Regions from separate parts of the Methylomonas sp. BW4-1 genome, predicted to be linked through region 2. Evidence: riboswitches for the same ligand, from Rfam matches in the RefSeq annotation. Region 2 holds a riboswitch; each other region holds the start of a gene.

What was found. Region 2 has a riboswitch for cobalamin ahead of ACH5Y9_RS22230 (TonB-dependent receptor domain-containing protein). Riboswitches for the same ligand answer to the same signal wherever they lie in the genome.
Region 1: linked by a shared signal. The riboswitch ahead of ACH5Y9_RS15350 (CbtB domain-containing protein) and the one ahead of ACH5Y9_RS22230 (TonB-dependent receptor domain-containing protein) in region 2 are both predicted to bind cobalamin.
Region 3: linked by a shared signal. The riboswitch ahead of ACH5Y9_RS07020 (CbtB domain-containing protein) and the one ahead of ACH5Y9_RS22230 (TonB-dependent receptor domain-containing protein) in region 2 are both predicted to bind cobalamin.

The regions. Positions count from the first base shown of each region.
Region 1 is NZ_CP184125.1:3,311,623-3,319,631, reverse strand. Features, by position in the region: gene ACH5Y9_RS15370 (STAS-like domain-containing protein) at 1-227, opposite strand, end outside; gene ACH5Y9_RS15365 (FlhC family transcriptional regulator) at 260-877, opposite strand; gene ACH5Y9_RS15360 (flagellar transcriptional regulator FlhD) at 858-1,487, opposite strand; gene ACH5Y9_RS15355 (hypothetical protein) at 1,610-2,572, shown strand; cobalamin riboswitch at 2,653-2,782, shown strand; gene ACH5Y9_RS15350 (CbtB domain-containing protein) at 2,872-3,048, shown strand; gene ACH5Y9_RS15345 (CbtA family protein) at 3,050-3,697, shown strand; gene ACH5Y9_RS15340 (cobyrinate a,c-diamide synthase) at 3,700-4,998, shown strand; gene cobM (precorrin-4 C(11)-methyltransferase) at 4,995-5,795, shown strand; gene ACH5Y9_RS15330 (sirohydrochlorin chelatase) at 5,798-6,619, shown strand; gene ACH5Y9_RS15325 (precorrin-8X methylmutase) at 6,626-7,294, shown strand; gene ACH5Y9_RS15320 (cobalt-precorrin-5B (C(1))-methyltransferase) at 7,299-8,009, shown strand, end outside.
Region 2 is NZ_CP184125.1:4,801,102-4,809,110, forward strand. Features, by position in the region: gene cbiB (adenosylcobinamide-phosphate synthase CbiB) at 1-499, opposite strand, end outside; gene ACH5Y9_RS22225 (hypothetical protein) at 615-1,190, opposite strand; gene ACH5Y9_RS22230 (TonB-dependent receptor domain-containing protein) at 1,210-3,033, opposite strand; cobalamin riboswitch at 3,153-3,371, opposite strand; gene fliW (flagellar assembly protein FliW) at 3,510-3,968, shown strand; gene panD (aspartate 1-decarboxylase) at 4,017-4,397, opposite strand; gene panC (pantoate--beta-alanine ligase) at 4,495-5,346, opposite strand; gene panB (3-methyl-2-oxobutanoate hydroxymethyltransferase) at 5,351-6,160, opposite strand; gene folK (2-amino-4-hydroxy-6-hydroxymethyldihydropteridine diphosphokinase) at 6,157-6,660, opposite strand; gene pcnB (polynucleotide adenylyltransferase PcnB) at 6,647-7,957, opposite strand.
Region 3 is NZ_CP184125.1:1,513,010-1,521,018, reverse strand. Features, by position in the region: gene ACH5Y9_RS07045 (precorrin-8X methylmutase) at 1-196, opposite strand, end outside; gene ACH5Y9_RS07040 (sirohydrochlorin chelatase) at 203-1,024, opposite strand; gene cobM (precorrin-4 C(11)-methyltransferase) at 1,027-1,827, opposite strand; gene ACH5Y9_RS07030 (cobyrinate a,c-diamide synthase) at 1,824-3,122, opposite strand; gene ACH5Y9_RS07025 (CbtA family protein) at 3,125-3,772, opposite strand; gene ACH5Y9_RS07020 (CbtB domain-containing protein) at 3,774-3,950, opposite strand; cobalamin riboswitch at 4,040-4,169, opposite strand; gene ACH5Y9_RS07015 (hypothetical protein) at 4,250-5,212, opposite strand; gene ACH5Y9_RS07010 (hypothetical protein) at 5,335-5,964, shown strand; gene ACH5Y9_RS07005 (FlhC family transcriptional regulator) at 5,996-6,562, shown strand; gene ACH5Y9_RS07000 (STAS-like domain-containing protein) at 6,595-7,188, shown strand; gene ACH5Y9_RS06995 (FlhC family transcriptional regulator) at 7,201-7,668, shown strand; gene ACH5Y9_RS06990 (IS481 family transposase) at 7,781-8,009, opposite strand, start outside.

The sequences.
Region 1 (8,009 bases), 1.5 Mb from region 2:
ATATTGACTATTTTCAGTTTCGATTTCAGATAATCGGATCCGAATTCGGCGACCAGTGGCAAAAACAATTCCTGAAAGAACCCCTGCGTGATGGTTTTGACGTCCTTAAAATCAATCGTCAGCGATTGCTGATTGGCAAAGCATTCTCGGGCCAAGCGGGCTAGATTTTTGCCATGGATTGGCTGGGGTATTTGGGAATGGGTGGCTGTGACAACAACGATATGCATGCGACTTCTCCTTAGTAGCTGATGGATCGTCTCTAACGAGCTCTTGGTTTGTTCAATGTGAGCATTTTTGATTTTGCGGAAACCCAGCGTCGCCGACCTGAGCGATCAGTCCACACCTCGCAGATAGGGCATTGACTAAATGCGGCTTCAGGGTGAATCATGCCTAGGTAACGGGCGCGGCAACGCCCGCAAAGAATGAAAACCAAATCACCCGCCGAGAGCAGGCTAATTAAATACCAAGCCCGGTTGATGTCTAACGGATAATGTTGGCTGGAGCGTGGTTGGATAAATTGCCGATCGGCTAAAATTTTGGAAGCGACGTTGCTGTAGATCTCATAGGCCGTAACCAGTAAGGTTGCACTCAGGTTCGGAGTAGAAAGTCGGTGTCTGATGTCTTCAATTATGCTTAAAAATAGCGAGGCATGAATGTTGTTGAACGCCGAGCGGATGGCCCATTGATGATCATGAGGCAGCATGCCTTGTTTGGGCGGTTGTCCTTGTACCGCTTTAGATAATTCGATGCTTTGCTTTCGGGTTAAATGGCAGAGTTGGCTGACAATCGGAGGACGTGCGCCAAGCTGGATTAGCCTTTCGGCCAATAGCAAGTCCGCGCCTATATTTGACCTGCTTTTAAAGGGCATTGGTTTCATCCGCAGTTCCAGTGATACACGGTTGGAGAAGATCCACATAGGCGACCATGGGCAAGTTGCTTGGAACATAAACAGGCAATAACTGAATCACTGCGCGACTGCTTTCGGCGTGTTCACGAAGTTGCTCCTGTGTCGTGCCGGCGAGATGGTCTATACCATTCCGATCTAATCCAAAGCGCCAGGCCGTTTCTTCAGGATTACTGCGTGCGCATTCCCTGGCTAGCATGAGATATTCGAAATTTAACCGGGCAAGATCTTCATCCAGTGTTGACATAAACGCCTCTGAGTTGATTAACGACTGTTGTCGATATGCTAGGCAGGCAACGCGGAAATGTCCCGGTCGCAAAGTGACCTGATTTGGGTCACAAACCTCCGGAACCCCCGATAGATATGATTTGGCTTTGTTGAAAATAATTGTCCTATTGCGCTGGCGACGCTTTTTTCGGCAAATAACGGACGGCCAATTTGATAACGCCAGGCTAATTGCAGGGTCCAATGAATTGAATGATCCTGAAATTCTTCTAATCTCGTTCTGCTTACCAGGGACTTTGCCTACAAGAAGTAGAGCCTTAATTGGTGTTTGACCTGAATAATTGCATTCCAAAATCATTTTTATATTGCTTATCTTGAATTTGTTATGGAGGAAATTGTTATGAATCGGCTATTCGCTAACCAGACAACTACTGCTGGTTACCTGGTTTGGGGTGGTTTATGCGCGAGGTAATTCAATGCTTGATCGATTGGTTGGATAGCGAGCCAAGCGATGAAAAAGGGCACCGCATATTGCGCGCGTTAGCCCAGGAATCGTTGAAGAAGTCAGAATTCGAAGAGTCGAAGCGCCGGTTCACGGCTGATGAAATCGTCGCCGCAGTCGGTGAATCTATAGGAATTTCCGATCCTAAAAAGTGGATCGATTGGCCGGGTTCGTTGAAGAAATATTGCGAAACCCGAGAGCCGCAAATCTTAGAGTTTGCTCGTAAACGTGGGTTGTCTTGTTATCCAAAACCTGACCGTAAAAGCACAAAGGGCGGTCCGGGACAACTCACGACGTTCTATATCAAGGCAGAACCGATACCGGAAATAACGGAAGAAGACCAAACGATTGACGGCGTCCTTGGCAGGAACAATGCAGCCGATTTGCAAGCCAGCTATCAAATGACTGAACTAGGTGAAGTCAAACCCAGTTGGATCGCGAGTCGGTTATTTCGGCGTGGACAAATCGAATTAAGACAATGGCATGTCTGGGTTATAGCGGGTTGGCTAGCAATCATAGCTGGGTTCTCGGTGTTAATTGCTTATGCTGGATGGCTATCGTTATCCGTACCCAGATCCGTGACAACGCAAGATTTGACATTACTGGTCAGTATTTTCGCGATTCCCTATGGTTCCTGGGTCACGATCATCAAGCCTTGGATATTATTGTTGGATGATCGAATCGTCGTAGCTCATGAACTGTTTACAAATTTTCATGAACAGTCTGCCCAGTTCGAACTGCTACGAGACGGGGATTTAAGAGTAATTCGGTTAGTTCGGTATTCGGCGGCATGTCCCATTTGTGGCGCCACTATTTATCTCGAAAAAGGCGAGCCGGATTACAGACGAAGATTGGTGGGGCGTTGTTATGAAAGCCCGAGAGAGCATGTGTTTAGTTTTGATAGAATCACTCGTTGCGGGCGATTACTGGTTGATCGATAACTTGTCGAGAGGAACTGCTGCCGCACAGTTTATTCTTATTTCAATACATTTCATTTGCCCTACGACTAGCTGCGGCATACAATCGCCGCTGGTTTTAAGGTTCCCGTCATTCACGGGTGAAACTGGAAGTCGGTTAAATGCCGACGCTGCCCCCGCAACGGTAGGTGATTCGTCACGAGCCCGGAGACAGGCCTAAAACGGATACACCACAGTATTGCGGAGGGCGATCTGTCAAATCGGTTTTTTTTGGTTTGTCTTTCCCTCTGTTATTCCGTCCACCTTATTCGGAACAGACAACCATGAAAACACTCGCGGTATCTACCACCCTTTCTTCCTCAAAAATCCTGCCCGGCCTGAGTGCTATTGTTTTGGGCCTGACCGTCGTTTTAGGTTTGGGTTTCTTGCAGGACGCCAACAACTACCTGCATAACGCCGCCCACGACGGACGCCATAGCGCTGCGTTTCCCTGCCATTAACATGGCGGATTTTCGTAGGCTGATCGCCATCTCGCTACTGGCGGGACTATTGGGCGGCTTGTTACTCAGCGTGCTACAACACTATCAAACCTTGCCCTTGATTTTGGCCGCCGAACAATTCGAAACACCATCGGCTGAGCATGTGCATGACTGGCAACCGACGGACGGCTGGCAACGCAATGGCTTTACTTTGCTGTTCAATGGCCTGACCGGCTTCGGCTTTGCCTTGTTGATCAGTGCCGCCCTGTACTGGCGGGATCAACGCGGTTACCTGTGCGGACTCGGCTGGGGTTTGGCCGGTTATTGGGTATTTTTTGTCGCGCCATCATTGGGCTTGCCGCCGGAGTTGCCCGGCACCGACAGCGCCGAATTGCACAGTCGCCAAGCGTGGTGGCTTTTTACGGCCGCCGCTACCGCGATTGGCTTGTTTGGTCTTTTTTTGACCAAACAGCGCTGGCTGCAAATCGGCGGCGCTGGCTTACTGGCCTTACCGCATCTGATCGGCGCACCGCATCCGGAGGTTGCCCAGGCTTTAGCGCCCGAAGCCTTACAACAACATTTTGTGGTGTTAACATCCATCAACAACGCTATTTTCTGGCTGACCTTAGGCGCCATATCGGGCCGATTGTTGCGTAAAGTAACGTTTTAGTGATGAATGCTACTGCAACACGCCATTGCCCGGCGATATTGATCAGCGCCCCTGCCTCCGGGCAAGGCAAAACCACCATTACTGCGGCTTTGGCCTATTACCATCGCCAGCAAAACCGCAAGGTACGCGTGTTCAAAACCGGCCCGGATTTTATCGATCCGAAAATATTGAGCTTTGCTTGCGAACAACCGGTTTATCAGCTGGATTTATGGATGATGGGCGAAGCGCATTGCCGTGAGATGCTTTATAACGCCGCCGCCGACGCTGACATCGTCTTGATTGAAGGTGTCATGGGCTTGTTCGACGGCGATAGCAGCAGCGCCGATTTGGCACAAACACTAGACGTGCCTGTGGCCGTTGTCATCGATGCGGGCGGCATGGCACAAACTTTTGCCGCTGTGGCTTATGGCTTAGCCCATTACAGAGCCAACTTGCCGTTTGCCGGCGTCATCGCCAACAAAGTAGGCAGTCCGGGTCATGCTAAATTGCTGGAAGAAGCCTTGCCGGACAGCATGCCGCTACTGGCGGCGATGGCGAAAGACGACGCGGTCGGCTTACCTTCGCGGCATCTGGGTTTGTTGCAGGCCGACGAAATCGGCGATCTCGATCTTCGCCTGGCGCGAGCCGCCGAATTGCTCAGCAGCCTTGCGCCGTGCCGATTGCCGCAGCCGGTCGCCTTCGCGCCGATTACTACCGATCCGCCGCCGAAATTGCTGACTGGTAAGCGTATCGCGGTAGCTCGCGATGCCGCATTTTCGTTTATCTATCAAGCAAATCTGGATTGTTTGCAAGCCATGGGCGCTGAACTGACGTTTTTCTCGCCGCTCGCAGACCAGGCATTACCCAAGGCAGACAGTATCTACCTGCCCGGCGGTTACCCGGAACTACATCTCCAAACATTGGCCGACAATGTCGCCATGAAACAAGCCTTGCAGCAACATCATCAAGCCGGTAAACCGATTTACGCCGAATGCGGCGGTTTTTTATATTTGCTGGAACGTTTGGCCGATAAAGACGGCAATGCGGCAGCGATGGCAGGATTACTACCCGCTAGCGCGCAGATGCAAAAACGGCTGGTCAATCTTGGCATGCACAGCGTGCAGTTGGAACAAGGTGAAATTCGCGGGCATAGCTTTCATCACTCGCAACTGGAAACCACACTGCAGCCGTTCACCGAATCGAAGCCCCAACGCAATCGTCGCCGTAACGAAAACTTTTATCAGCTGGGTTCGTTGCAAGCGTCTTATCTGCACACCTACTTTCCGTTCAACCCCCAGGTCGCGGCTGGATTTTTTCTATGAGCATTCAACCTAAAGTGTGGTTTGTCGGCGCAGGTCCGGGTGACCCCGATCTAATCACCGTCAAAGGCCGCGACTTAATCGCCAAAGCGGATGCCATTTTGTTCGCAGGCTCGCTGGTACAGGCCGCAGCGACGCAATGGGCCCCAAGCGCTTGCGTGATCAAAGATTCCAAAGACATGACTTTGGAGCAGATTACCAACTGGCTAACCGAACAAGCCGGTCCTGGCAAAACCGTCATTCGCCTGCAAACCGGCGACCCTGGCTTGTATGGCGCATTAATCGAAATGGTGCAACCGCTGGATGCGGCCAATATTGCCGTCGAAGTAGTGCCGGGCGTCTCGTCGGCATTCGCCGCGATGGCTTGCGCGGTGGAAAGCCTGACCTTGCCCGAAGTCACGCAAACCGTGATTTTAACCCGTGTTGAAGGCCGCACGCCGATGCCGGACGGTGAATCCTTGCAAGAACTGGCCAGCCATCACACCACGCTGTGCCTGTTTTTATCGATCACCTTGTTGCCCTTGATCGAGCGCGAATTAAAAGCCGCCAACTGGGCTGATGATTCCCCGGTATTGGTGGTTCATAAGGCCAGCTGGCCGGGTGAACAACAGATTATTCGCGGCACCCTGGCTGATATTCGCGAACGCTGCCGGGCCGCCAAAATCAACAGTCAGGCCATGATCGTCATCAGCCCCGCCTTGGGCGCGCGGCACTGGCCATCGTTAAAAAAATCCAAACTTTATGATGCCGGTTTTACCCATCGTTTTCGCCGCGCCGAGCGGCCTCAGCCTAAGGAATAAGCATGACAACCACAGTTCTCTTGGTCGGCCACGGTTCGCGCAATCAGGCCGGCAATGATGAAATTCGCGAATTTCAACAACAATGGCAGGCGCAACACCCTGACTGGCGCATTGAGTTGTGCTATATCGAACTCGCCGAGGTGCTGTTGGAAGAAGGATTGAGCCGCGCCGCGCAAGGATCTAGCCGCGTGATAGTCGTGCCGCTGATCATCAGCGCCGCCGGGCATGTGAAGATGGAAATTCCCGAGCATATCGAGGAGGCCCGCGAAAATTTTCCGGCGGTCGAATTCATCTACGCGCCGCATCTAGGAAGCAACGAAACCTTGCTGGCCATTCTGCAAAAACAGCTCAAAACGGCACTCAAATCTTTGGCCATGCCAGACCCGAAAACTACCGGCGTGATCATTTTAGGCCGCGGCTCCTCCGACAAAGTCGCCAACGGCGAACTAGCAAAACTGGGGCGTTGGCTGTTTGAAGCTACCGAGCATGAACTCGTCGACATTGCCTTCACCGGTATTACCCATCCGCGTTTGGAAACCGCTGTGCAACGTCAAGTACGACTGGGCATGACGCAGATTGCGATTTTGCCCTATTACCTGTTTACCGGCTTGCTGATCGAGCGCATCGGCAAACAAATCGAACGCTTGCAAAGCCAATATCCGCAGATTGTCTTCGGTGCCGGTACGTATTTTGGTTTTGATCCGGCCATTTTTAAATTGCTGGATCAACGGGTTACCGAAGCCTGGGACCCGCTCGCGCCGAAAATGCTGGAATGCGACGGCTGTCAGTATCGCGAGCAAGCCGAACATCACCACCATCATTGATTAGCCATGAGCCACAACATTCAAACCGAACAACTGACCCAGGCTGGGCAACAAATCGAACACGATTCCTTTGCCATCGTCGACCGCGAAGTCGGCGAGCACCATTATTCCGATGGGCAATGGCAAGTGGTGCGTCGCATGATCCACGCCACTGCGGATTTTGAATTCAATGGCCTGACCGAGTTTTCCGCGCATGCAATCGAAGATGGTATTCAAGCCATTTTAAATGGTGCGCCTATCGTTGCCGACGTGGAAATGATTTGCGTCGGCTTATCGCAGCCGCGCCTGGCGCATTTTGGCATCAGCGCCCGCCAGTTCATCGCCGATGCGGATGTCATAGCCGCCGCCAAACAGGTCAATAGTACCCGCGCGGTACAAGCCATGCGTAAAGCGCAGCGCCTTGGTTTAATCGCCGGCGGTATCGTCTCAGTTGGCAACGCACCGACCGCGCTGTTGGAAGTGTTGCGGATGATCAAAGAAGAAGGCGTCAAGCCGGCACTGATCGTCGGGATGCCAGTCGGTTTTGTCTCTGCAGCGGAATCCAAGGATTTACTCGCCGAATTAGCCGATGTGCCATGGATCATCACCCGTGGACGTAAGGGCGGCTCGACATTGGTCGTCGCGGCGATTCATGCCTTGTTGAGCTTGGCGGAAACCCGGCAGAAAAACGGCTGATAACATGGCAATGCCGGAACGCAAACCCAAAGGTACCCGCAAGGGTTACACCACCGGCGCCTGTTCGGCGGCAGCTGCACGGGCGGCAGTGCAGGGTTTGCTGAATGGGCACGTGCCGGACACTATCGACTGCGTGCTGCCCAATGGGCAAGACGTGGCATTCAAAGTCGAAGAAAGCTTCGTACAGAACGACCGAGCACATGCTGTCATCGAAAAAGACGCCGGCGACGATCCGGACTGCACCCATCGCGCTCGGCTGACGGCGGATGTGATGTGGATAGAACAACCGGACACTATCGTATTGCAAGGCGGCGCGGGCATAGGCCTGATCACTCGGCCCGGTTTGGGGCTGGCGGTCGGCGGTCCGGCCATCAATCCGGTTCCGCGCAAAAATATCGAGGATAACATCCGTCTGATCGCCGCCGAAGCGCTAAAAACCCGAGGTCTACAGGTAACGATCTCGGTGCCGGGCGGCGAAGAGATGGCGAAAAAAACCCTGAATTATCGTTTGGGCATTATCGGCGGTATTTCGATTCTAGGTACGACCGGAATCGTGCATCCGTATTCCACGGCGGCGTTTCGGGCTAGCGTGGTGCAAGGCGTGGAAGTTGCGGCCAATCAGGGGCAGGCTAGCGTGGTGCTGACCACCGGCGGCCGCACCGAGAAATTCGTGATGCGCGAATTGCCCGACCTGGATGAAAGCTGTTTCGTGCAA
Region 2 (8,009 bases):
CGCCGAACGGCCCCAATACGACGAACCAGAACAAGGGCGCAAACACCGCGTCGGCACCGTTTTCCAGCACCGATTCGATAGTTGCACGGCGTACGTCGGCCTCGGTCATCGCTTCGGTCTGACGGCTGACGATTTTACCCACCTGTTGCCGCGCTAACGGTAAATCGCTATCCGCCAAGGCGGAATGAACGGCCAGCGCATGTTGCTGCAAGCTACGGGCGGCGATGCAAAAATACAAAACCAGTACATCGATTGTAGTTTGCAGCGGTGGCCAACTCGGTACAAGCCGCGACCATAGCAGACAGGGAATTAAGACTATTGCCACCGCCAAAAAGCCGCTGACTCGTTGACGAAAAACCGATTGCTCGTTGTTTAACAGCCGCATTTCTATAGCGCTAGCCCATTTGCCGAACATCACTAGCGGGTGATAAGTATTGCGCGGCTCGCCCAGCCAAAAATCGATGGTTACAGCCAACAAAATGCTGAGGGTGAGAATCATGATTTACGTTGGATAAACAGGTGTTGCAAAACTGGAAGAGCGGAAGGGCATGCTTGCCGACATAGTCCTGATCAGCGCGGCGATGAAAATCGCCGCGCTGGATTCTGGAATGCTGTTAGAGGGCTTCGCGAGTGGCTTTGGCAGCCAGTAAGGATTTTACGACAGTTACCAAGCCAAAAATGACCACGCCATAGATCAAGGTAGACGTCAGATAAGGCGGATAATACATGGCAACGCGCTCAATATATTGTGTGAATGAGCCGTTGGGATAGCGTCCGGATAGCCAGTAAAAGCTGCCGTTGGAAAACAGAAACGCGATGGATGTAGCCGCTACTAGAGCCATCAGGCGTTGCGCGGCGGTGGCTATCGACAACCCAGTGAATTGTCGGCACCATTTGCCACCCAACCACATCGCGCCGTAAGAGCCGATCAGAAATACATAGGCTTTGGAGACGCAAAAATCGCTGACACCGAGTTTGGTGATCGCCAAGTAATCAATCAGCACCGCTTCCGCCAGCAATAAGGCGAACAAATAGCGTCCACCAAGCCATAAGCCGGCGAAAAAAAACACCGCCAGCGAAGCGTCCGGCAATGCGAACGGGGTGCCGAAATGGTGAAAACGGGTGGCCGCCATCAACGCCATCAACGCGACCGCGCCGGGTTTAACAGCCAAGGTTTGATTCAAACTCATAGGGTTCTCCAAAAAAGGTTTAGTAATTGTAATGGATCGAAAAATAGAAATTTCTGCCGAAGCTGTTATAGGTGTTAACCGTTTGATAGCGTTTGTCGAACATATTATTCAGTTTGGCGCTTAACATCCAATTTTTGTCGATGCGATAAGCGGTACGCAGATCGGCGGTCATAAAGCTGCCCAGACGGACCCGGTTCGCGGCGTCGTCGAATCGTTCGCCCTGAGCCAGCACGGAGGCACCAATATCAATGTCACCGAACGAGCGCGAGACATCATAGGACAAGCTTTCCGTCACTCGACGCGGCAGGCGCAAATTGGTCTGCCTGTCCTTCGGTGTCATCAGGTTCATGCTTAGTTTGTTGTTCCAGCCGAGAATTTGCGTGGACACTTCGGCTTCTATGCCATCTATCTGCGCCTTGCCGATATTTCTGGCGGTGGACGGCGTGCCGCTAAATACAATCAAATCCTCGATATTGGTGTGATAAGCGCGCAGTTCCCAGTTGGCCCAATCGTGATGGCCGGCAAAACCGGCTTCGAAGCTGGTGGACTTTTCCGGGCGCAAGCCGGGGTTGCCGAAGCCTGGGAAGTATAACTGGTTAAAGGTCGGCGCCTTAAACGCATTGCCGAAACTGGCAAAAGCGCTGAGACCGTAATCCCAATTAAACCGCCAGCCGAAATTGCCGGTGACACTATCGCCGAAAGCCTGGTTTTCGTCCCACCGCAAGGAAGCGTTCAAAAAATGCTTGTCGAAAATCCGGCTGTGCAAATCAGCGAACACTCCGACATCGTAACGCGAGGTTTCGACATAGCGTGTGGTGCTGTCGACTTCGTCGAAGCGGTAATCGGCACCCACTGTCAATTGGTGATCCTTATGCAAGGCCAGTTCGTTCAGCCAACTGGCGTTCCAGCGTGTGGTGTTGAAACGACTGGTAAACCGACCGTTATGCCGAAACTGATCGGCATCGTCCATGCTTTGTCCCACCCGCAAAGTGGATTTCCACCTATCGCTGAAATTTGCGCTGGCTGTGGCTCCCAGCGTCTGATTGACAAACTCAGTGGTGCTACTGATGGAATTGTCGATCTCGGTTTCGCCTTCGGCTCGCAGGAAAAATGCTTCCAGTTCCGCGCCGTTGTCGAAGCGGTAACCGGCTTTGGCATTCAGACTGGTGTTGTTATAGCCGTCGCGGTCCGGATTATAGCCGCTCGCGACGCTGACACCGCTCAGCGCATTGATGCCCTGGCTACCGAGTTGAGCGGCGCTCAAGCTATACCAAGCCTTGCCCCATTTACCGTTGACGGCCGCCGAGCCGTTATAGGTGTCGTATGAGCCGCCGCCGGCTTCCAGCGCAATGTTCGGCCGTTCACTGGTGCCGCCCTTGCGAGTAAATATCTGAATCACCCCGCCGATCGCTTCCGAGCCATACAGGCTGGACTGCGGGCCTCGAGTGATTTCCACACGTTCGATTTGATCGATAGGAATAAACTGAAATGCGCTGGTGCCGGTGGTCACCGAGCCGGCCTTGATGCCGTCGATTAAAACCAGTACATGATCGGAGTTAGTGCCGCGCAGATAGACATTGGTGTCCTTGCCGTAACCACCGCTTTGCACCATATCAACGCCCGGCGTGCCTTTTAGTAACTCAGGAAGGGTTCTAACCTGAAGTTTCTCGATGTCCTGGCGATTATAAACCGTCATCGCCGTGGCTAATTCGTTCTGTCTAGTCTCGGTTCGGGTAGCCGTCACGACTGTTTCGGCAAGGTTGATAGCCTCATCGCCGGTTGCCGCCCACACTGTAAAAGGCGTACTCGCCAGCAATAAAGATCTGTATAGAATTGTTTGCATATTGTCCTCTGCGCCCGCCGCGCATCCGGGTGAAAAAGGACAGAGGAAAAACGGAAAACGAAAAAGACGGAGGCAGGCTAGGCATGGACTCAGACCATTCCGTCAACAGCCCTCCGCTGTCTCGAATGATCTTCCGGGCCAGTCTCCGGGCTTATAAGTGGCTTGACGCCTGATCTGCGACCTTCCCATGCAAAGCGCACAGTGGCAAAAAACGCAGCTCTTTACTTATCTACCGTTGCGGGGGCAGCGCCGGCATGGGCGGTTAAAACCGCCGCACCGACTTCCTGTTTAAGCTTGGCCGAGAAAACGGCGCAAACACCTGAAAGAAGCGAGCAATTGTAGGGAGTCGGCCGCGATAAAGCAAGAATACCTGGTCGGTTACCGACAATCCGCATTGCAAATACCCCTTTCCGTGCTATACATTGGTGCATTGATTAATGCTGTTAACTTAGACTTCAACGAATACGGGCGGGATCATGGAAATTCAATCGAAATTGTTAGGCAACCAAGACATCAATCCGGACACTATCATCAATTTTCCGCGCGGCCTACCCGGTTTTGAAGATCAGACCCGCTTTAAATTATTTCATCAGGAAGGCAGCGAGATTGTCTATTGGCTGCAATCGGTCGATAACGCGGAGCTGACTTTTTCCGCGGCTCATCCGTCGCACTTCAACATCAATTATAATTTTACGGTAACCGACCCCGAAGAAGCGCTGCTGCAACTAGAGCCGGGCGACGAACTGGTGATATTAATTCTGCTGCACAAAGACAACGAGCAGGATAATGGCAAGCCGACCATTAAAGGCTCGATCAAATCGCCAATCTTAATCAACGCCAACAAACGCATCGGCATGCAAAAAGTATTGGTGGCAATCGAACAAAGCATCACCCTGACCGAGAAGGTCAGTGAGATAGATGTATCTGAAGCTTAAAAAATGCAAACATCCACCGGCGATTGCGTTCGCCGGCGGATGTTTAAATCAGGCGGCCTGAACAGGAATGGAATGACTGGAATGGCTAATACGATTGTTGCCGTCGAAATACACCAAAGTCGGCTTGTAGTTCGTCAGTTCCTTCTCATCTAAGCTGGCGAACGCACAAACGATAATCAAATCGCCAGGGCACGCCAACCTTGCAGCTGCACCGTTAATCGAAAATACGCCGGAATCTTCTTCGGCGCGAATCGCATAGGTGGTAAAGCGTTGACCATTGTTAATATTGTAAATATGGATTTGCTCGTACTCCCTGATGCCGGAAAAATCCAGAATTTTACCGTCTATAGCACACGATCCTTCGTAATCCAGCTCGGAATGCGTTACCCGCGCACGGTGTAACTTAGCTTTAAGCATGTTTATGTTCATGGTAAACAAGGTCGAATACTAGGGCCGGCGATTATGCCTGAAATTGACTCTGCTATCAAATTTAAGCATTAGCTTTCAAAGGTAAAAACCAATGCAGTCAGTTGTTTATTTTAGAAAAATACAGGTTATCGATCAGGCGTGTAGTGCCCAGCTTGGCAGCAGCCAAAATCAGCAGATTAGCGTCGCTGGTGCTGGCGGGCAATAAATCCTTGCTACGGCAAATGCTGAAATAGTCGACGGCAAAACCGGCTTGCTGCAGATTTTGGCGCTGCCGTTCCGCCACAGCTAGATAATCGACATGCCCTGCTAAAATCTCGTCGCGTGCAGCGATCAAGGCTTGATAGAGCTTGGGCGCGTGCTGTCTTTGTTGGTCGTTCAGATAGCCGTTGCGGGAACTCATCGCCAAGCCATCGTCCTCCCTAACCGTTGCCACGCCTTGGACTGCAACGGGTATATTCAAATCGGCGACCATTTGCCGAATCAGCGTCAATTGTTGAAAATCCTTCTCGCCCAACAACAACAGGTCGGGCTGGACCATGTTCAACAGCTTGCAAACAACCAAGGCTACGCCGTCAAAGTGTCCGGGCCGGCTGGCACCGCAATGCAGGGCCGACAAGCCGCTGACTGAAATGCCGGTTTGCGTGGCTTGCGGATACATTTCCGTCACCGCCGGCAAGAACAGTAAATCGGCGCCGTTTGCTATCAACTTTTCCTGATCCTGCTGCTCGGTGCGCGGGTAACTGGCAAAATCTTCGTTCGGCCCAAACTGCGTGGGATTGACAAAAATACTGACCACCACTTTATCGGCCTGTTGCTTGGCCGTGCTAACCAGTTTGATATGCCCGGCATGCAGATTGCCCATGGTCGGCACGAAACCGACGCTATGGCCGGCTTGCCGCCATTGGCGGATGACTTCTCGCAACGCGGCGACGCTGGTGACTAATTGCATACGCTTAATAACTGTGTTCGGACGCTGGAAATTGCGCGGATTTAACCGCTTGGTGATAGCGGCGCACCGCCTCTTCTATGCTGGAGGCGTCGGCCATAAAGTCTTTAGAAAAGCGTGGTCGTTTGCCGGTGCTGATATTCAACATATCGTACAGCACCAACACCTGGCCATCGCAATCAACACCAGCGCCGATGCCTATGGTCGGAATACTTAGGCGCTGACTTATTTCGGCGGCCAGTCGCGCCGGCACGCATTCCAGCACTAAAAGGCTTGCGCCGGCTTGTTCGATTTTTTCCGCATCCGCCAAAATTTGTTTGGCTTGCTGTTCTTCACGACCCTGCACTTTATAACCGCCTAAGCGATTTACGGATTGCGGTAACAGACCTAGATGGCCGCAGACCGGAATGCCTTGATCCACCAGAAAGCGAATGACGTCGAGCTTGGCGCCTTCCAGTTTAACCATTTGCGCGCCGCCTGCCTGCATCAAGCTTGCCGCATTCGGTAAGGCCTGCTCCGGCGTGGCATAACTGGCAAACGGCAAGTCGGTAACCACAAAAGCGCGCTTTCTGGCCATTGCCACGCTACGGCTGTGATACACCATATCGTTCAGTGTGACCGGCAAGGTGCTGCCGTGTCCTTGAATCACCATGCCCAACGAATCGCCGATCAGCAGTACGTCGATACCCGCTCTGTCCAACAGCGCGCCGAAGCTGGCATCGTAAGCAGTCAGGCAACTGATTTTCTCGCCGGCTCGTTTCATTGCCGCCAGATCACTGATCGTCAGCGCCTTTAAGGCATCGGCATATAAGTTCATACTGTTATTTTCCGCAAGCCGTCGGGCGGACAAGCCGCCAAGAGTTGCGACAATGAATCCAGGCCCGGAATCTTCAAATCACTGCTAGTCACATCGGTCAATGGGTACAAAACAAAGGCGCGCTTAGCCAGCTCGGGATGCGGCACAACCAGGTCCGGTTCGTTAATGCGCTGTTGTGCGTAAAGCAATACATCCAAATCCAGGGTTCTGGCTCCCCAACGCACGTTGCGCAGCCGGCCATGCCGGTTTTCGATTTGCTGTAATTGTCTGAGCAAAACCAAAGGTCCCAGCTCGGTCGAAATTCGCAGCACCGCATTCACGTAATCGGGCTGATCTTGCGGCCCAACCGGCAAGCTGCGGTACAAGGGCGAGAAGGCAATTTCGACCACACCTGGCAAGGCCGCGATTTCCTGTCTGGCCCGATTGACATGATCGACAGAGTCTTCGAGATTGCTGCCCAAGCCTATATAGGCCTCGACAGCTGACTTAGCTAGCGTCATTGCCGACGGGGGCGGGTTTGCCTCGAGAACGGTAACGACCGGTTTTCCGGTTACGGGGTTTACCGCCGCCGGATTTTGGCGGCGCGGTCATTCTTTCCCGCTCCGCATCGTCGGCTTCCTGAAAACGTGTCCACCATTCGACCAGTTCCGGATCGGCGCCGCCGGTTTCCGCGCGTAGCCGCAAAAAGTCGTACGCTGCTCTGAATTTAGGCTGCTCCAGCAAACGATAAGGCCTTGGCCCAACCGTTCTGGAGAATTTGTTTTGCAAGAACCAAACTTCGCGCATCGATTGGGTGATGTGGCGCGGTAGCGCAGTGACCTTGATTTGTCTGGTCAGCACTTCGTTGGCGGCGTTCTGATAGGCTAGCGTTTCGTTTTCGCCGTGGGCGATGCGTCTTTGCGCGGCCAATTGCAGCGGCTCCCACAACAAGGCAGCTAATAAAAAATAAGGCGTCAGTGTTTTGCCGTCGTTGAAGCGGGTGTCGGAGTTTTCCAAGGCTCGGATCAAGAACAAGCGCGGAAAATCGTGATCTTCGCTGGCGAGGCAGCGGTCGGTTTCCGGAAACAAAATCGCAAACAAACCGTAATGCCTGAGCATCTCGAAGGATTGCAGACCGTAACCGGACAAAAACAATTTAATGACTTCATCGTAAAGACGCGCCGAGGGGATGCTCTTCAATAAATCGGCTTGGGCGTAAATCGGCTTTTCGGTATCCGGATGCAACGTAAAACCCAGCTTTACGGCAAAACGGATGGCGCGCAGCATCCGCACCGGGTCTTCTCTATAGCGTACTTCCGGGTCGCCGATGAGACGCATGACAGCCGCTGCGTGATCCTGCATGCCGCCGGTATAATCCACCACGGAAAAATCGCGGATATTGTAATACAGTGCGTTGACGGTGAAATCTCGGCGCCAGACATCCTGTTCCAGCGTGCCGAACACGTTGTCGCGCAATAACCGGCCGTCTTCATGAACGACTTGCTGGTCAGATTCTTCGGATTCGGAACCGCGAAACGTCGCCACCTCGATAATTTCGCGGCCGAAAAACACATGCGCCAGTCGAAAGCGCCGGCCAATAATTCGGCAATTACGAAATACTTGCTTGATTTGCTCCGGGCTGGCGTTAGTGGCCACGTCGAAATCCTTAGGCTCCCGCCCCAGCAGCAAATCCCTGACGCAGCCGCCCACCAAATAGGCCTCGTAATTGGCTTTTTTCAAGCGCTGCAGAACTTTCAGGGCGTTTTCGCTGATTTGTGCACGAGAAATGCAATGCTCTGAACGCGGATAAATCTTCACGGCACTCGACCCCGCCGATTCATTAACCGGTTCGGCAATTTGCTCAACCGGT
Region 3 (8,009 bases), 2.1 Mb from region 2:
CGATTGCATGCGCGGAAAACTCGGTCAGGCCATTGAATTCAAAATCCGCAGTGGCGTGGATCATGCGACGCACCACTTGCCATTGCCCATCGGAATAATGGTGCTCGCCGACTTCGCGGTCGACGATGGCAAAGGAATCGTGTTCGATTTGTTGCCCAGCCTGGGTCAGTTGTTCGGTTTGAATGTTGTGGCTCATGGCTAATCAATGATGGTGGTGATGTTCGGCTTGCTCGCGATACTGACAGCCGTCGCATTCCAGCATTTTCGGCGCGAGCGGGTCCCAGGCTTCGGTAACCCGTTGATCCAGCAATTTAAAAATGGCCGGATCAAAACCAAAATACGTACCGGCACCGAAGACAATCTGCGGATATTGGCTTTGCAAGCGTTCGATTTGTTTGCCGATGCGCTCGATCAGCAAGCCGGTAAACAGGTAATAGGGCAAAATCGCAATCTGCGTCATGCCCAGTCGTACTTGACGTTGCACAGCGGTTTCCAAACGCGGATGGGTAATACCGGTGAAGGCAATGTCGACGAGTTCATGCTCGGTAGCTTCAAACAGCCAACGCCCCAGTTTTGCTAGTTCGCCGTTGGCGACTTTGTCGGAGGAGCCGCGGCCTAAAATGATCACGCCGGTAGTTTTCGGGTCTGGCATGGCCAAAGATTTGAGTGCCGTTTTGAGCTGTTTTTGCAGAATGGCCAGCAAGGTTTCGTTGCTTCCTAGATGCGGCGCGTAGATGAATTCGACCGCCGGAAAATTTTCGCGGGCCTCCTCGATATGCTCGGGAATTTCCATCTTCACATGCCCGGCGGCGCTGATGATCAGCGGCACGACTATCACGCGGCTAGATCCTTGCGCGGCGCGGCTCAATCCTTCTTCCAACAGCACCTCGGCGAGTTCGATATAGCACAACTCAATGCGCCAGTCAGGGTGTTGCGCCTGCCATTGTTGTTGAAATTCGCGAATTTCATCATTGCCGGCCTGATTGCGCGAACCGTGGCCGACCAAGAGAACTGTGGTTGTCATGCTTATTCCTTAGGCTGAGGCCGCTCGGCGCGGCGAAAACGATGGGTAAAACCGGCATCATAAAGTTTGGATTTTTTTAACGATGGCCAGTGCCGCGCGCCCAAGGCGGGGCTGATGACGATCATGGCCTGACTGTTGATTTTGGCGGCCCGGCAGCGTTCGCGAATATCAGCCAGGGTGCCGCGAATAATCTGTTGTTCACCCGGCCAGCTGGCCTTATGAACCACCAATACCGGGGAATCATCAGCCCAGTTGGCGGCTTTTAATTCGCGCTCGATCAAGGGCAACAAGGTGATCGATAAAAACAGGCACAGCGTGGTGTGATGGCTGGCCAGTTCTTGCAAGGATTCACCGTCCGGCATCGGCGTGCGGCCTTCAACACGGGTTAAAATCACGGTTTGCGTGACTTCGGGCAAGGTCAGGCTTTCCACCGCGCAAGCCATCGCGGCGAATGCCGACGAGACGCCCGGCACTACTTCGACGGCAATATTGGCCGCATCCAGCGGTTGCACCATTTCGATTAATGCGCCATACAAGCCAGGGTCGCCGGTTTGCAGGCGAATGACGGTTTTGCCAGGACCGGCTTGTTCGGTTAGCCAGTTGGTAATCTGCTCCAAAGTCATGTCTTTGGAATCTTTGATCACGCAAGCGCTTGGGGCCCATTGCGTCGCTGCGGCCTGTACCAGCGAGCCTGCGAACAAAATGGCATCCGCTTTGGCGATTAAGTCGCGGCCTTTGACGGTGATTAGATCGGGGTCACCCGGACCTGCGCCGACAAACCACACTTTAGGTTGAATGCTCATAGAAAAAATCCAGCCGCGACCTGGGGGTTGAACGGAAAGTAGGTGTGCAGATAAGACGCTTGCAACGAACCCAGCTGATAAAAGTTTTCGTTACGGCGACGATTGCGTTGGGGCTTCGATTCGGTGAACGGCTGCAGTGTGGTTTCCAGTTGCGAGTGATGAAAGCTATGCCCGCGAATTTCACCTTGTTCCAACTGCACGCTGTGCATGCCAAGATTGACCAGCCGTTTTTGCATCTGCGCGCTAGCGGGTAGTAATCCTGCCATCGCTGCCGCATTGCCGTCTTTATCGGCCAAACGTTCCAGCAAATATAAAAAACCGCCGCATTCGGCGTAAATCGGTTTACCGGCTTGATGATGTTGCTGCAAGGCTTGTTTCATGGCGACATTGTCGGCCAATGTTTGGAGATGTAGTTCCGGGTAACCGCCGGGCAGGTAGATACTGTCTGCCTTGGGTAATGCCTGGTCTGCGAGCGGCGAGAAAAACGTCAGTTCAGCGCCCATGGCTTGCAAACAATCCAGATTTGCTTGATAGATAAACGAAAATGCGGCATCGCGAGCTACCGCGATACGCTTACCAGTCAGCAATTTCGGCGGCGGATCGGTAGTAATCGGCGCGAAGGCGACCGGCTGCGGCAATCGGCACGGCGCAAGGTTGCTGAGCAATTCGGCGGCTCGCGCCAGGCGAAGATCGAGATCGCCGATTTCGTCGGCCTGCAACAAACCCAGATGCCGCGAAGGTAAGCCGACCGCGTCGTCTTTCGCCATCGCCGCCAGTAGCGGCATGCTGTCCGGCAAGGCTTCTTCCAGCAATTTAGCATGACCCGGACTGCCTACTTTGTTGGCGATGACGCCGGCAAACGGCAAGTTGGCTCTGTAATGGGCTAAGCCATAAGCCACAGCGGCAAAAGTTTGTGCCATGCCGCCCGCATCGATGACAACGGCCACAGGCACGTCTAGTGTTTGTGCCAAATCGGCGCTGCTGCTATCGCCGTCGAACAAGCCCATGACACCTTCAATCAAGACGATGTCAGCGTCGGCGGCGGCGTTATAAAGCATCTCACGGCAATGCGCTTCGCCCATCATCCATAAATCCAGCTGATAAACCGGTTGTTCGCAAGCAAAGCTCAATATTTTCGGATCGATAAAATCCGGGCCGGTTTTGAACACGCGTACCTTGCGGTTTTGCTGGCGATGGTAATAGGCCAAAGCCGCAGTAATGGTGGTTTTGCCTTGCCCGGAGGCAGGGGCGCTGATCAATATCGCCGGGCAATGGCGTGTTGCAGTAGCATTCATCACTAAAACGTTACTTTACGCAACAATCGGCCCGATATGGCGCCTAAGGTCAGCCAGAAAATAGCGTTGTTGATGGATGTTAACACCACAAAATGTTGTTGTAAGGCTTCGGGCGCTAAAGCCTGGGCAACCTCCGGATGCGGTGCGCCGATCAGATGCGGTAAGGCCAGTAAGCCAGCGCCGCCGATTTGCAGCCAGCGCTGTTTGGTCAAAAAAAGACCAAACAAGCCAATCGCGGTAGCGGCGGCCGTAAAAAGCCACCACGCTTGGCGACTGTGCAATTCGGCGCTGTCGGTGCCGGGCAACTCCGGCGGCAAGCCCAATGATGGCGCGACAAAAAATACCCAATAACCGGCCAAACCCCAGCCGAGTCCGCACAGGTAACCGCGTTGATCCCGCCAGTACAGGGCGGCACTGATCAACAAGGCAAAGCCGAAGCCGGTCAGGCCATTGAACAGCAAAGTAAAGCCATTGCGTTGCCAGCCGTCCGTCGGTTGCCAGTCATGCACATGCTCAGCCGATGGTGTTTCGAATTGTTCGGCGGCCAAAATCAAGGGCAAGGTTTGATAGTGTTGTAGCACGCTGAGTAACAAGCCGCCCAATAGTCCCGCCAGTAGCGAGATGGCGATCAGCCTACGAAAATCCGCCATGTTAATGGCAGGGAAACGCAGCGCTATGGCGTCCGTCGTGGGCGGCGTTATGCAGGTAGTTGTTGGCGTCCTGCAAGAAACCCAAACCTAAAACGACGGTCAGGCCCAAAACAATAGCACTCAGGCCGGGCAGGATTTTTGAGGAAGAAAGGGTGGTAGATACCGCGAGTGTTTTCATGGTTGTCTGTTCCGAATAAGGTGGACGGAATAACAGAGGGAAAGACAAACCAAAAAAAACCGATTTGACAGATCGCCCTCCGCAATACTGTGGTGTATCCGTTTTAGGCCTGTCTCCGGGCTCGTGACGAATCACCTACCGTTGCGGGGGCAGCGTCGGCATTTAACCGACTTCCAGTTTCACCCGTGAATGACGGGAACCTTAAAACCAGCGGCGATTGTATGCCGCAGCTAGTCGTAGGGCAAATGAAATGTATTGAAATAAGAATAAACTGTGCGGCAGCAGTTCCTCTCGACAAGTTATCGATCAACCAGTAATCGCCCGCAACGAGTGATTCTATCAAAACTAAACACATGCTCTCTCGGGCTTTCATAACAACGCCCCACCAATCTTCGTCTGTAATCCGGCTCGCCTTTTTCGAGATAAATAGTGGCGCCACAAATGGGACATGCCGCCGAATACCGAACTAACCGAATTACTCTTAAATCCCCGTCTCGTAGCAGTTCGAACTGGGCAGACTGTTCATGAAAATTTGTAAACAGTTCATGAGCTACGACGATTCGATCATCCAACAATAATATCCAAGGCTTGATGATCGTGACCCAGGAACCATAGGGAATCGCGAAAATACTGACCAGTAATGTCAAATCTTGCGTTGTCACGGATCTGGGTACGGATAACGATAGCCATCCAGCATAAGCAATTAACACCGAGAACCCAGCTATGATTGCTAGCCAACCCGCTATAACCCAGACATGCCATTGTCTTAATTCGATTTGTCCACGCCGAAATAACCGACTCGCGATCCAACTGGGTTTGACTTCACCTAGTTCAGTCATTTGATAGCTGGCTTGCAAATCGGCTGCATTGTTCCTGCCAAGGACGCCGTCAATCGTTTGGTCTTCTTCCGTTATTTCCGGTATCGGTTCTGCCTTGATATAGAACGTCGTGAGTTGTCCCGGACCGCCCTTTGTGCTTTTACGGTCAGGTTTTGGATAACAAGACAACCCACGTTTACGAGCAAACTCTAAGATTTGCGGCTCTCGGGTTTCGCAATATTTCTTCAACGAACCCGGCCAATCGATCCACTTTTTAGGATCGGAAATTCCTATAGATTCACCGACTGCGGCGACGATTTCATCAGCCGTGAACCGGCGCTTCGACTCTTCGAATTCTGACTTCTTCAACGATTCCTGGGCTAACGCGCGCAATATGCGGTGCCCTTTTTCATCGCTTGGCTCGCTATCCAACCAATCGATCAAGCATTGAATTACCTCGCGCATAAACCACCCCAAACCAGGTAACCAGCAGTAGTTGTCTGGTTAGCGAATAGCCGATTCATAACAATTTCCTCCATAACAAATTCAAGATAAGCAATATAAAAATGATTTTGGAATGCAATTATTCAGGTCAAACACCAATTAAGGCTCTACTTCTTGTAGGCAAAGTCCCTGGTAAGCAGAACGAGATTAGAAGAATTTCAGGATCATTCAATTCATTGGACCCTGCAATTAGCCTGGCGTTATCAAATTGGCCGTCCGTTATTTGCCGAAAAAAGCGTCGCCAGCGCAATAGGACAATTATTTTCAACAAAGCCAAATCATATCTATCGGGGGTTCCGGAGGTTTGTGACCCAAATCAGGTCACTTTGCGACCGGGACATTTGCGCGTTGCTCTCCTAGCATATCGACAACAGTCGTTAATCAACTCAGAGGCGTTTATGTCAACACTGGACGAAGATCTTGCCCGGTTAAATTTCGAATATCTCATGCTTGCTAGAGAGTGCGCGCGCAGTAATCCTGAAGAAGCGGCCTGGCGATTTGGATTAGATCGAGTTGGCATAGACCGTCTCGCCGGCATGACACAGGAGCAACTTCGTGAACACGCCGAAAGCAGTCGCGCTGTGATTCAGTTATTGCCTGTCTATACCCCAAGCAACTTGCCCCTGGTTGCCTATGTGGATCTCCTCCAACCTTGTATCACTAGAACTGCGGATGAAACCAATGCCGTTTAAAAGCAGGTCAAATATAGGCGCAGACTAGGTCTTGGCGGAAAGGCTAATTCAACTCGGCACCCGTCCGCCAATTGTCAGCCAACTCTGCCATCTAACCCGAAAGCAAAGCATCACATTTTTTAAAGCTATACAAGGAAAATCGCCCAAACAAGGCATGCTGCCACATGATCATCAATGGGCCATTCGCTCAGCATTCAACAATATTCATGCTTCTTTATTTTTAAGCATTATTGAAGACATTAGGAGCCGGCTTTCTACCCCAAGCCTAAGCGCGACCTTACTGGTTGCGACCTATGAGATATACACCAAGGTTGCTTCCAGAATTTTAGCCGATAGGCAATTTATCCAACCACGCTCCAGTCAACTTTATCCGTTAGACATCAACAGGGCTTGGTATTTGACCAGCCTGCTCTCTGCGGGTGATTTGGTATTCATGGTTTGCGGTCGTTGCCGCGCCCGCTACCTGGGCATGATTCACCCTGATGCCGCATTTAGCCAATGCCCTATCTGCGAGGTGTGGACTGATCGGTCGGGGCGGCGGCGTTGGGTTTCCGCAAAATCAAAAAGTCAATCTTTGAACAAACCAAGCACTCGTTAGAGGCAATCAATGAGCTACTAAGGAGAAGTCGCATGCATATCGTTGTCGTTACAGCCCCCCATTCCCAAATACCCCAGGCAATCCATGGCAAAAATTTCGCGCGACTGGCACGGGAGTGCTTTGCCAATCAGCAATCGCTGACGATTGATTTTAAGGACGTCAAAACCATCACGCAGAGTTTCTTTCAGGAATTGTTTTTGCCACTGGTTGCCGAATTCGGATCCGATTATCTGAAATCGAAACTGAAAATAGTCAATATGGCGGAGCACGTCGACAACATGATGCAGTCAGCATTCAAAAATCTTGAGGCCTACTTTGACAAACTGACGGCGATAGATCAACTGGGTTGCGATGAAGAGATCTATTCCATGAATCAGGCATGGCTCATCAAAGCCAGAGAAATCGCACGGGAGAACCCGGTGCTGACCGAATTAATCTTGGGGATTACCGATGAGGCCATGCGCTTGGCAGTTGGTCGTTTATCTTTAGAAGACATTGACTTAATTTCCCGCTCAAACTGGCTATGTTTTACCCCTCGATTTTCGAGTCAGTTTATTCAAAACATCAATAGAGAATCGCCTCCGATGCTGGAAGCCATGCTTGGATTAAGCGGCACTATTGATTAAGGGAGGCAGCTAATGCTCAAGAAATATCAACAACAAACCTTGGCGATAGAACTGCTCAATCTCCATGCGAAAGTCAAAATCGTGCATCAAGCAACGGGAGTACCAATAAAGTTACTGAGGCAGACATACCGTCAATTACATGGCCAATCGCCCAGTCGTGGATCGATCAAGTTTTCAACCCGAGGTTTGACCGGTAGTCGCCGTAAGTATAAAGATGTAACCATCTTCGCCGTGTGTTTTCAGGTTGCCACGGCCAAATCGAAAGAAGGCCAAATCCAGACGCTAATTACTGCCTTTAATGCGTATAAAAAATCATATCCCTTGGGACAACTCGAGTTTTCCGATGCTTGGGTGGTGGCACAGGACATCAAAGATAAACGAGTTCAACTTTCGAAGTGTCCACAATGTCAATCTTGGGTTTTGTTAAAAGCCCGTGAAGATCTCACTGATCGCTGCAGCATCTGCAAAATACATTTATGAGAAGGTTAACCAAAAATATTTGAATCCTGAGTAAGATAAAATGGCAACCAATCCGGTTGTATTAGCTCAGACCTGATCTGACAGTTACCGTTTTTGCGGGGTGTCTGTCAGATTAGATTTGGTTCAGATTTTTTTGAGCCCAAATCTGTTTTCCATCCAGCAAGGTATCCATCGGCGTTCTGCCGTTGCACATTCTGCCCTGATGAGTTCGGTCATTGTTGTAATAAACCAGCCATTCGTCCAGATCTTTTTGGAGTTGATCCAGGTCGCTATAGAGCTTTTTGCGGAACGTGACCTGATAGAACTCCTGCAAGATGGTCTTATGGAAGCGTTCGCAAATC